DNA from 3 places in the Arthrobacter sp. TJ-238 genome. Region 1 is predicted to be linked to each of the others. Evidence: riboswitches for the same ligand, from Rfam matches in the RefSeq annotation. Region 1 holds a riboswitch; each other region holds the start of a gene.
What was found. Region 1 has a riboswitch for cyclic di-AMP ahead of AC4D2O_RS01050 (LysM peptidoglycan-binding domain-containing protein). Riboswitches for the same ligand answer to the same signal wherever they lie in the genome.
Positions count from the first base shown of each region.

Region 1 (4,025 bases):
GGGCCTCGTGCACACCTCGGGCGGGTACCTGACGCAGGCGTCGTCGAGCTTCGAGCACCTCTTCAGCAACCCCGATGCAGCGCAGCGGGACGATGACGTGCACTGGTGCACCGCCGACCTGGCCTGGGTCACCGCGCACACCTACGAGCTGTACGGGCCGCTCTCCAACGGCGCCACGCAGGTCATCTTCGAGGGCACCCCGAACACGCCGCACCCCGGCCGGCACTTCGAGATCATCGAACGCTACGGTGTCACGAGCTACTACACCGCGCCCACCCTGGTCCGCTCGCTCATGGGCTGGTTCCCTGACGGCATCCCGCGCGGCTACGACCTCTCGAGCATCCGCGTGCTCGGCACGGTGGGCGAAGCCGTCAACCCCGAGGCATGGCGCTGGTTCCGGAGGCACCTCGGCCGCGACGAGGTGCCCGTCGTCGACACCTGGTGGCAGTCGGAAACCGGCGCCACGGTGCTCTCCCCCAGCCCCACCGACACCGACTTCAAGCCCGGCTGCGCGGCGCGCGCCCTGCCCGGGGTGAGCACGCGCATCGTCGACGAGGACGGCCGGACCGTCCCGCCCGGCGAGCAGGGGCTGATCGTTGTCGACCGGCACGGTCCCGCCATGGCCAGGACGGTGTGGGGGAACCCGCAGCGCTACCTGGACGCCTACTGGCGGATGTTCGCGCGGCAGGGCTGGTTCCTCGCGGGCGACGGTGCCCGGTACGACGACGACGGCGACACCTGGATCCTGGGCCGGGTGGACGACGTCATCAACGTCTCGGGGCACCGCCTGTCCACCATCGAGATCGAGTCCGCGCTGGTGGCCCATCCGCTCGTCACCGAGGCGGGTGCCTGCCCCGTACCGGATCCGCTGACCGGCCACGCCATCGCGGCCTTCGTGGTGCTCGCGGCGGGTGCGGACCCGGAGGCCGACGTCGTCGCGGTGCTGCGCGCCCACGTGGCGGAGGCCATCGGCCCGATCGCGCGGCCCTCGGCCGTCGTCGTCGTGCCCGATGTCCCGAAGACGCGGTCCGGGAAGATCATGCGGCGCCTGCTCACGAAGCTCTACGAGGGCGCGCCGCTCGGGGATACGACGTCGCTGCAGAACGAGGGGTGCATCCCCGGGATCCAGGACGTGCTGGCCGCGCGGGCCTGACGGGTCCGTGCCCGTCAGGCCCGCCGGCGCCCGTTATTAACGCAAGGAAGCGGCAGGTGCCCCGTCCAAGCACCTGCCGCTTCCCGTGTGTGGTCCGCCTAGGTGTTATACCCGGACGAAGGATGCTCCCGGGAGGTCCGAGAGGGGGTGCTGCATGGTCAGGTTCGAACCGTTCATGCCGCTGCTGATGACCTGGCCGCCACCGGCGTAGATGGCCACGTGGCCACCGGTGATGACGATGTCGCCCGGGGCGGGGGTCGCCACGGTCGAGCCGAACTGGAAGAACTGCGACGGGCCGAGGTCGCCCGCGGCGATACCGGCGGCGCGCAGCGCGTTCTCCACGAGCACGGTGCAGTCATAGACGGCTCCGGCTGCAAGCTGTCCCTGCGCCGAGGCCAGGAGGGTCGCACCGACGCCGCCGGCTGCCGGGGTGGCGGCGGCCGAGGCCAGGTAGACGCCCGAACCCGGGTCCGTCGAGACGGCCGGAGCCGGAGCCGGAGCTACGGCTGCTGCCTGCTGCACGACCGGAGCCGGAGCTACGGCTGCTGCCTGCTGCACGACCGGCGCCGGGGCGACGACCGCTGCCTGCTCCACGGGAGCGGCAGGAGCGGCGGGAGCGACGGCGACAGGGACGGAGACCGTCGGCGCCGGGGCCGATCCACCCGCGGGGATCGCGATGGAATCACCCGGGAAGATGATCGATGCCAGGGAGAGCCCGTTGGCCGCGAGGACCGCGGTCAGGTCGGCACCGTAGCTGGCGGAGATCGCGCCGAGGGTGTCCCCTGCGACGACCGTGTGCGTCGCACCGGTCGCAGCTGCTGCCGGAGCGGCGGCGACAGCGGGAGCGGCCGGGGCCGCTACTGCTGCGGGAGCGGCCGGGGCCGCTACTGCAGCGGGAGCCGTCGTCGTGCCCTGGTCCGAGTAGGTGCCGGCGTTGGCGGTGCCGACGGCGCTGAGCGCGAGGCCCGACGTGACGGCGACGATGGCAACGGGACGGCCGATCATCGTGGCGTTGGCCTTGGCGGCGCGGGACAGGCCCTGCAGCGCGAGATTGCCGTCGATATCGGCACGGTGGCGCGCCGAAGAGATGTTTCGTGACATGGATGTATACCTCTCCCATGCCTGCGGGGTGAGCTGTCGGGTTCGGATGGGAGTCACCCGGTCGCGCGCGTCACCTGGTCGGCGTGTGCAGTGCGACTTAACCCCAAGGACGTCCGCAGTCAGAGCTGCGCGTCCACTGGAACTGTGGTTCCCCCGTCCCCGCCGTGGTGATTGCGAACGTATCCCGGACGACGGCAGGGCTCGGCATTCCGTCCAGGAGCACCTCTCATGGGCAGAGGCACCAGAAGAACATAGCTACTGCTCGAACGTTTTGTCACATTCCCGTAACGGCGGTTATCCTGCCCCTCCGACGCGGGCCGATCGCCACCGGCGGAGGGCGAGCGCGGTGCCTGCCACGGTGAGGACGAGCAGGACGGACTGCTGGAGATGGAACCAGAGGGCCGCCCCTGGTTCCGCGCTGATCGCCGCAGCGATGAGGCTGCTGGACAGTGCGGCCGTCAGCGCCACGCCGACGCAGAACAGCGTGCCCCAGAGCCTCCGCTCGTGGGCACGCTGCGCGTTCTTCCAGCTCTCCATGTCCTCCAGCCTAGGCGGCAGGGGCGTGCGCGGTGTGCTGGGACCGCGCACGCCCCTCGTGCATCAGCGCCGGGCGGGGGCGCCGGCGTTCCTGATCAGGTCGAGGGCCTGCTCCGGGAACCAGCCGCCTGCCGCGGGGTCCACCCGGCCCCACTCGGGATCGACCCCGCCGTTGGTGGTCAGGCCGCGGCTGCACTCGCCGTCCGACTCGCCGGGCACCTTGATCCACAGGAAGGCGTCGGCGAGGTCGTTGCCCGTGTCCGTGGTGGGCGTATGGCCCAGTCCGCGAGCCGGAGGATTGCACCAGACCTGCGGATCCGGGTAGGTCGCCGTCGGCACCCACGGCCCGCGGCCGTTGCGGCTGGTATCGACCACGAAGTGCGCCAGGTCCTCCGACGTCGGCGCGTTGCGGGCACCCGCCACGTTCTGGGCGTACCAGGCATCCGTCAGGCCCCACGTCGAGAAGTCGGAGGGTGAGGCCGGGTAGAACTGGCTGGCGCAGGAGCCGTAGGCGCCCGGGTCGATCTCGGTGGCGTAGTAGATGCACTGGGACACCCAGGAGCCGTACTTCAGCTGCCGCTCGGTGAGCTCGTAGTTGGAGACGTTGAGGAAGAACCCGTCCGCCTTCTGCACGCCGGCCTTCACGAGGCGGCTGGCGATCTCCCCCGTGCCGAGCCAGGCGCTGTGCGTGCCGTCGAGATAGACCTTCGTGTTCGGCAGCGCCTTGAGCCGGTCCACCGCGTAGTCGAGCATCTCGAAGCGTTCCGCGGCCGCGGTCGCGGCGTCGGCCTCCGCCGGCTGGCACCACTCGAGGTTGCCGTCGAGCCCGCGGTACCAGGGGATGATCCCGAGCCCGTCCGGCTCGAGCACCACCATCGCGGCCCGATCCTCGATACCTGCCGCGAGGGCGTCGATCCAGGTCTTGTAGCCGGCGACGTCGGTCGCCCCGCCGGCCGAGTACTGCGCGCAGTCGCGGAACGGCAGGTTGTAGGCGGCGAGCACGGGCATCTGCTTCTTGCCGGCGGCGCGATGCGTGGTGGCACGGACCTCCCGCGTCACCGTGGTGGGGTCGCCGTCCGTGACCCACACGGCCTGCGGCGTGGAGACCATCGCACTGAGGCCGTCCGCCGTCCGACGGTCACCCGAGGACCGCAGCCCGGCGATCTGGCGCTGTGCCTCGTTGCTCCTCATGTCGATGATGGGTGGTTTCGAGAACCCGAACGGAATGCGCCCC
Region 1 is NZ_JBZCNH010000001.1:225,031-229,055, forward strand. It holds gene acs (acetate--CoA ligase) at 1-1,153, shown strand, start outside; gene AC4D2O_RS01050 (LysM peptidoglycan-binding domain-containing protein) at 1,259-2,254, opposite strand; cyclic di-AMP (ydaO/yuaA leader) riboswitch at 2,260-2,440, opposite strand; gene AC4D2O_RS01055 (hypothetical protein) at 2,549-2,791, opposite strand; gene AC4D2O_RS01060 (glycoside hydrolase family 6 protein) at 2,855-3,982, opposite strand.

Region 2 (4,025 bases), on a different contig from region 1:
ACGTGGCGACGTCCCAGAACGCGGTGGAGCCGCCGACGCCGAGGACCACCTCGTACCCGTCGGGGGCGCCGAAGAACGTGCTGAGACCCGTCCGGACCCGGCCGACGAGGTCCCGGACAGGAGCCTGCCGGTGCGAGGTCCCGAGCAGCGACCGCCCCGCCCCCACGAGCGCGTCCACCTGGCCGCTCCTGACCTTCGACGGGCCCGCGCCGAAACGGCCGTCCGAGGGCAGGAGGTGGTCGGGAATACGGGGCGAGTCACTCATGCGATGCTCCAGCTGTTGGGCGGCAGGTACGGCCTCATTCTGCCCCAGCGGTCCCGGGCCCTCCATTTGTTAACCGGCTGCGGGAAGCCGCCCTGACCGCGCTCCGCCCGATTGCCGGGGCCGTTGCGCCATGGGTTAACCTTGGGGGGCGTGGGGCGGAGCAGTCCGTGGCGGCTTTGGCCTGCCTCACCGGCGTGAGGCATTCCAGCCGCGCACCCGCACCGCACCAAGGAGCTGAACCGCATGACGGACCTCATCGACACCACTGAGATGTACCTGCGGACCATCCTTGAACTCGAGGAAGAGAACATCGTCGCCCTCCGCGCGCGCATCGCCGAGCGCCTTCGCCACTCGGGTCCGACCGTCTCCCAGACCATCGGCCGCATGGAGCGTGACGGTCTCGTGGTCGTCTCCGGTGACCGGCACCTCGAGCTCACCGAACTGGGCCGCCACAGGGCCACGGGCGTCATGAGGAAGCACCGTCTGGCCGAGCGGCTGCTCAGCGACGTCATCGGTCTCGACTGGGCCTACGTCCACGACGAGGCCTGCCGCTGGGAGCACGTGATGAGCGAGCGGGTGGAGCGGCGGCTCTACGAGCTCCTCGGCAAGCCCTCCGAATCGCCGTACGGCAACCCGATCCCCGGACTCGCGGCCATCGGCGGGATCGAGTCCGAGCGGTTCACCGACGGCGTGGTGACCCTGCTGTCCGCCATGGGCACGTATGCACCCGGGAAGCAGGTCACCCTGGTGCGCCTCGCCGAGCCGATCCAGGTGGATCCTGAACTGCTCACGCAGCTCGACGAGGGCGGCCTCCGTCCCGGAGCGCAGCTCAATCTCGAATCCGTGGGTGACTACGTGTCCGTCCGCGTCCCGGGGGTCGAGGGAGCCCTGGAACTGCCGCCCGAGGTGGCCTCGCACGTGTTCGTCTCCGTCGCCGCCTGAGGACTCGGCCGCCGCCGCGCGGGTGTGCAGAAGGTCCTCCGAACCGGCGTCGTCACCAAGAACACACCATTTCGTGATCGTAACGTGACAAACGGGTGGTTGTGAGGTAGCTTTCATCTCGTGCCAAATTCGCTCTAGATCCGGCACCCTCCTGCAAATCGCCTAGCTCTGCCATTGCTCGAGGTCCGTCCGCACCATCGCATGGCAGAGGCGGGGGAACCAATTTCTGGGTTTCGTAACCGAAATCCTTGGGGTTAAGTCGCTGCTTCACGCAGCGGCCGGGTGACTCCCATCCGAATCCGACAGCTCACCTCGCAGGCGTTGGGAGAGGCAATCCAACGTGTCCAATAGCTCTTCATTGGGCCGCCACCGTGCGGCCCGGAACGTCAGTGCGCTGACGAACCTGTCCACTGCAGTCACCTCCAACGCCGGATCGGTCGGCCGCCAGGCAGCCGTCATCGTCGCCGCTTCGGGCCTCGTCCTCACCGCCGGCCTCCCGGCCCACGGGGCCACCCCCGCAGAGCGCGAAGTAGCGTCCTCCACGGCGTTGACCGTGAGCCGGGTCGTCTCGGCCGAGGTCACCGTCCCCGCCACCGCCACGGTCTCCTTCGACCGCGTGGCCGTCGAGGTCACCGCCGCCCCCGAGCCCGTCGTCGAGGCGCCCGCTCCCGTGGTCGAGGAGCAGGCACCCGCCGCGCCGGCCCCGGTCGCAGCGCCCGTCGCCGTCGTTCCGGTCGCAGCGCCGGCCGCTCCCGCCGTGGCTGCCGTCGCCGCACCGGCTCCCGTGGCACCGGCCCCCGTCGCCGCACCGGCTCCCGTGGCACCGGCCGCAGCGCCCGCCGCCGTCGCACCGGCTCCCGCTCCCGCTCCCGTGGCACCGGCCGCAGCGCCCGCCGCCGTCGCACCGGCTCCCGCTCCCGCTCCCAAGCCCACTCCTGCTCCCGCCCCGTCCTCCGGCGTCGCTGCCGGCCTGGTCGGCTCGGCGTACGCCCAGATCGGCGTCGCCCAGGACTGCACCGCCATGGTCGAGAAGGCACTGCGCTCGGTCGGCAAGTCCGTAGGCGATCTCGCCCCGGGCCAGTTCTTCCAGTTCGGCGACGTCGTCAGCAGCCCCGCCCCCGGCGATCTCGTGATCACCGGCGGCCACGTGGCCATCTACGTCGGCAACGGCCAGGTCATCAGTGGCGGCCTGAACGGTATGAACACCGGCCTCCACTTCCTGGCCGACCTGCCCGGCGCCAGCTTCGTCCGCGTCCGCTAGAAACACACACCTGGAGTTATCCCCCATGCCTTCATCCGTCATGCCCGCACGCCATAGAGCAGAAGCGCGGTCCGCCACCGGCTTCTCCGAACTCGCCAAAGCAGTCACCTCGAACGCGACCGGGATGGGCCGCCAGGCGGCCGTCATCGTCGCCGCTTCGGGCCTCGTCCTGTCCAGCGGTGTCGCCGCCAACGCGGCCGACCTCCAGCCCCAGCGCGACGTCGCGGCGTCCAGCGTCTCCCTCGCCTCGGCCCGCGCGGCCGTCGTCGCACCCGCCGGGCCCGTCGTGTCCTTCAACAGGACCGCGGTCAAGGTCAATGCGAAGCCCGTCGTCGAGCCGGCTCCCGCCGTCGAGGCCCCCGTCGTCGAAGCGCCCGTCGTCGAGGCCCCCGTCGTCGAAGCGCCCGTCGTCGAGGCCCCCGTCGTCGAAGCGCCCGTCGTCGAGGCCCCCGTCGTCGAGGCCCCCGTGGCCGCAGCGCCCGTCGCCGCCGTCGAGGCCCCCGCGGCCGTCCAGGCCGCAGCTCCCGTGGCCACGAAGGCTCCGGCACCCGTCGCCGCCCCGGCGGCAGCCGCCGCTCCGGTCGCCCCGGCACCGGCAGCCCCCGCTGCTCCCGTCGCGTCGTCGGGCGTCGCCGCGACGATCGCCGCAGCGGCCAAGGGCCAGCTGGGCGTCACGCAGGACTGCACCCGCCTGGCCAGCAACTCGCTCGCCGCCGCAGGCATCAACTTCCACGGCTGGCCGGCAGGCTACCTCTCCCTGGGGCGCACCGTCAGCGCCGGCGAGGCCATCCCCGGAGACCTCATCTACTACGCCGACGGCGGCATGGGCATGGCCCACATCGCGGTGTACATCGGTGGCGGCCAGGCCGTCCACGGTGGATTCAACGGCAACTCCACGGTCATCGCCCCCGCCGAACTCGGCTCGGGCGGCGTCTACATCCGCGTCGGCGGCTGATCGGCGGACGCATACGATCACGGGAGGACCGGCACGGTGTGCCGGTCCTCCCGTGCGTGAGCAGGTAGCAGATTCTGCAGTGCGCCACACGGACGCCGCGGAATCCCGACGATTAGCCGCCTGCGTGTGTTTTGCTTACCCTTGCAGTGTCAATCCGAAGCACGTCTCCCGAACCCCGGGATGGCAACCGGTTGCGGGAACAGGTCAGCATCGAGGCTTTGTTCATGCGCACTCTTGTTCTGAATGCAGGGTATGAACCACTGGCGGTGGTCACCTTCCGCCGGGCACTGGTGCTTGTGCTCACGGGGAAGGCCAGCGTCGTCGCCGAGGACGACGATCCGGTCGTCGGACCGACGGAAGTGCTGGGCCGACCGTCGGTGATCCTCCTCAACCGGTACGTGAAGATCCCGTACCGGCACGACGTGACCGCCACGCGACGCGGGGTCCTGCGCCGCGACAACCACCTGTGCGCCTACTGCGGGAAGACCGCCTCGACCATCGACCACGTGCAGCCGCGCTCCAAGGGCGGCGCCGACACCTGGGAGAACCTCGTGGCGTGCTGCCTCAGGTGCAACAACGCCAAGGGCGACAAGACACTCAGC
Region 2 is NZ_JBZCNH010000002.1:48,066-52,090, forward strand. It holds gene serC (phosphoserine transaminase) at 1-265, opposite strand, end outside; gene AC4D2O_RS03580 (iron-dependent transcriptional repressor DtxR) at 509-1,207, shown strand; cyclic di-AMP (ydaO/yuaA leader) riboswitch at 1,390-1,542, shown strand; gene AC4D2O_RS03585 (NlpC/P60 family protein) at 1,548-2,468, shown strand; gene AC4D2O_RS03590 (NlpC/P60 family protein) at 2,494-3,423, shown strand; gene AC4D2O_RS03595 (HNH endonuclease) at 3,648-4,025, shown strand, end outside.
Region 2: another riboswitch for cyclic di-AMP. It lies ahead of AC4D2O_RS03585 (NlpC/P60 family protein); the one in region 1 lies ahead of AC4D2O_RS01050 (LysM peptidoglycan-binding domain-containing protein).

Region 3 (4,025 bases), on a different contig from region 1:
CAGGCGGCGGCAGCGGCGTCGTGGAAGCTGCTCACCGAAGGGGCCGGTTCCGTGCACGGGGCCGGGGAACCCTCCGACGCGCGCGACGGTTCCTGAGTGCCTGAACTGCCTGAAGTCGAGGTGGTCCGCCGTGGCCTCGCCCGCTGGGTGACCGGACGCACCATCGAGGACGTGGACGTGGTCGACGCCCGGTCGCTCCGGCGGCACGTCGACGGCGTCGAGGACTTCGTCGGCAACGTCACCGGGGCGCGCGTCACCGACGTGGTGCGCCGCGGGAAGTTCCTCTGGCTCGTTCTGGAAGATGCAGCCGGCGCGGACACCCCGCCGCACGTCGCACTGATGGCGCACCTCGGCATGAGCGGGCAGCTCCTCATCGAGGAACCCGCCGCGCCGCGCGAGAAGCATCTCAAGGTACGCCTGACCCTCTCCGCCGCGCTCGACGAGGAGGGCGTGCCGCTGCCCGCCGAGCTGCGTTTCGTGGACCAGCGCATCTTCGGCGGCATGTTCGTCGCCGACCTGCAGCCCACCGGGGACGGTCACCCGGGAGGGCTGGGGGAGGGCAGCCTGCCCCTCGTGCCGCACCAGGCCGCCCACATCGCACGCGACCTCCTCGACCCCGCTTTCGACCCCGAGGCCTTCCACCGGCGCCTTCGCGCCCGCAGGACCGGACTCAAGCGCGCGCTGCTCGATCAGGGGCTCGTCTCCGGCATCGGCAACATCTACGCCGACGAGGCCCTGTGGGCGGCCCGTTTCCACTACGCCCGGCCCACCGACACCCTGCGGCGCCCGGACACCCGGCGGATCATCGAGGCGGCCACCGGTGTGATGACCCGCGCCCTGGCGGCCGGGGGCACGAGCTTCGACGCCCTCTACGTGAATGTCAACGGTGCCTCGGGCTACTTCGCGCGGGATCTCGAGGCCTACGGGCGCGGCGGCCAGCCGTGCCGCCGTTGCGCGGACGAGGGCCGGCACACGCTGATCCGCCGGGAGTCCTTCATGAACCGGTCCTCCTACCTCTGCCCGCACTGCCAGCCGAGACCACGCAACGCGAGGACGTAGCCTCCCCGGGCCAGTGACGTGATCTTTCCCTCGTGATCCAAACGTGACAATCCGGGACCTCTCGCGTACCGTTGAAGCCGTGCCCGCGCCACCACGGCGGGGCACTCATCCTCTTTCAGCCGAACCCTGTCGATGAGGATGAACCGTTCGCACAAACCATTCGACAGGGGCGGGGGAACCAGTAGCGGACTCTTCAACGAGTCCTAGGGGTAAAGACACGCGTTGACCAGCCTGGGGGCGTTGGTCGGCAGGTGCGTGTCCGGATGTCCCATCCGAACCCGACAGCTAACTTCGCAGGCTTTGGGAAAGGCAACAGCATGTCCAAGAGCCATATCGCGCGCCACCGGGCCGTCCCCACGCGCACCAACCCCCTCGTCACGGCCTCACGCGCCGTCACTGCGACCGCGTCCGTCGCCGGCAAGCCCGCCGCGGTCGTCGTCACCGCGTCCGGCCTCCTGTTCGGCGCGGCACTTCCCGCCAGCGCAGCCGGTGAGATCAGCACCGACACCCAGCAGTCCACCGCGAGCACCACCGCGGCCGGCACCTACACCGTGCAGGCCGGCGACACGCTCGGCAGCATCGCCTCCTCGCACGGCGTCAGCCTCGATGCGCTGTTCGCGGCCAACGGCCTCGGCTACGCCTCGGTCATCTACCCCGGGCAGTCCATCTCGCTGGGCGGTTCCGCCGCCCCGCAGCAGTACTCCGCTCAGTCGGTGCCCGCACAGTCCGTGGCCGCACAGGCAGCGCCCGCGCAGGCAGTGCTCGCGAGCACCACGGCGACCCCGGGCAACTCCATTGGACTCAGCACGCAGTCCGCCGCCTCCATCGCGCCGAGGGCGGCCTCGCTCCCCGGGATCGTCGGCACGGCGATGCAGGGTGTCGGCTCGGGCTACGTCTTCGGCGGCACCGCCTACGGCGCCTGGGACTGCTCAGGCTTCGTCCAGTGGGCCTACGCACAGCAGGGCATCAACCTGCCCCGCACCACGTGGGCGCAGTTCGCCGCCATGACGCCCACCAGCACCCCCCAGCCGGGTGACCTGGTGAGCCAGAACGGTGGCAGCCACGTCGGGATCTACCTCGGCGACGGCCAGATGGTCAGCGCGCTGAACCCGTCGCAGGGCACCCAGGTGCACTCGGTCAACGTCATGTCGGTGGACGGTTACTACACCCGCTAGAGCGGACAGACGGCGCAGACCGGCGGCAGACGCCGGTCGCGACACGCAAAGGGCGGGGTGCTTGCACCCCGCCCTTTGCCGTACCCGGCTTCGGGTGTACATTCCGGCGGGTCACGCCTACCCGGAGGAGCACCGATGTTTCGAGGATTCGCCACCGTCACCTTCTACGCCGACGATCTCGCCGCCGCCCGCGACTGGTACACGGAACTGCTGGGGACAGCGCCGTACTACGCCTTCCCGCCGCCCCCCGAGCCTCCCGCCTACCTCGAGTTCCGGGTGGGTGACGACGAGGACGAGCTCGGGTTCATCGACCGGAGGTACGGGCCCTCCGGGGCGTCCCTCGGGCCGGGTGGCGCCGTCATGTTCTGGCACGTCGACGACCTGACCGGCACGCTGGACAGGCTGCTCCGGCTAGGCGCCACCGAATACGAGGCGGTGACGGAACGCGGGACCGGCGGGTTCACGACGGCGTCCGTGGTGGACCCCTTCGGCAACGTGCTCGGCATCATGCACAATCCGCACTACCTCGAGGTCCTGGCTGCACGGAGGGCCTGAGCGTGACGCGCCGGAGCCCCTAGCGCGAGTAGTGCCGGGCCAGCCGCTCGAAACCCTCGTCGATGCTGACGTCCGGCTCCCAGCCGAGGACCTCGCGCGTGCGCCGCTGGTCGAACCAGTGCGCGGTCGAGAGCTGTTCGGCCAGGAAGCGGGTCATGGGGGGCTCCTCGGTGCGGCCCGCGGCGCGCCAGGCGCGCTCGATCACCGCTCCCGCGCCTCGGGCGAGCGCTCCGGGTACCGACCATGCCGGTGGCGCCTCCCCGCCCGCGCGGCAGATGCCGGCCACGAGCTCCGCGATGGGGCGCGGCTCGCCGTTCGTGACCACGAAGGCCCGACCCTGGGCGGCGTCCATGCGTCGCAGGCAGGCGACGATCCCCGAGGCCGCGTTGTCCACGTAGGTCGTGTCGATGAGGGCGGTGCCGCCGTCGAGCAGGGGCAGGCGGCGGCGGCGCGCCCGGTCGATGACGCGTTCGACGAGCTGCGTGTCGCCCGGACCCCACACGATGTGCGGGCGCACCGCGGCGACGCGGAAGCCCGGCCCGGAGCGGTCGAGTGCCAGCAGCTCCGCGGCTGCCTTCGTCCTCGCGTAGTCGCCGCGCGCAGAGGCAGGATCGGCGGGGCCGGCAGGAGCGCCGACGAGGGACGACCCGTCGTGGGCGACCGAGGGGGAGGAGACCTGCACGACGTCGGTCGCGCCGGCGTCCTGCGCCGCGTCGAGCAGGCGCCTCGTGCCCTCGACGTTGACGCGGTCGAACTCCTCTGCGGTGCCCGTGAAGGAGACCTTCGCCGCCAGGTGGATCACCGCCGTGCACCCGCGCACCGCGGCTGTGACGGCATCCGCGTCCTCGATGGACCCGAGGGAGTCCTGTGCGCCCGGGACGCCGGAGGGGCGGCGCTGGAAGCACCGCACGTCGAGCCCGTCGGCGAGCAGGTGCTGCGCGACGGCGCGCCCGAGCATGCCGCTCGCGCCGGTCACGAGGACCGTCACAGGGAGCCCGCCCGCCCGCCGGACAGGAAGCGGCCGCTCCACGCGGCGATCCGGGTGCGGTCGATCTTCGCGTTGTGGCGGACGTCGACGGGCAGTGCGGGGACCGCGATCACGGCCGCGAGGTCGACGCCGAGCCCACGCGCCGCCGTGCGGGCGGCGGCGGCCAGCGGGGCGTCCGCGAGGCGCGGACGCCGTCCCGCCGTGTCGGTCTCGAGGACCGCGACGACGGCCTGCGTGCCGGCGGGGCC
Region 3 is NZ_JBZCNH010000006.1:5,640-9,664, forward strand. It holds gene rnc (ribonuclease III) at 1-96, shown strand, start outside; gene mutM (bifunctional DNA-formamidopyrimidine glycosylase/DNA-(apurinic or apyrimidinic site) lyase) at 97-1,059, shown strand; cyclic di-AMP (ydaO/yuaA leader) riboswitch at 1,198-1,374, shown strand; gene AC4D2O_RS13430 (C40 family peptidase) at 1,377-2,234, shown strand; gene AC4D2O_RS13435 (VOC family protein) at 2,370-2,789, shown strand; gene AC4D2O_RS13440 (NAD-dependent epimerase/dehydratase family protein) at 2,809-3,777, opposite strand; gene AC4D2O_RS13445 (alpha/beta fold hydrolase) at 3,774-4,025, opposite strand, start outside.
Region 3: another riboswitch for cyclic di-AMP. It lies ahead of AC4D2O_RS13430 (C40 family peptidase); the one in region 1 lies ahead of AC4D2O_RS01050 (LysM peptidoglycan-binding domain-containing protein).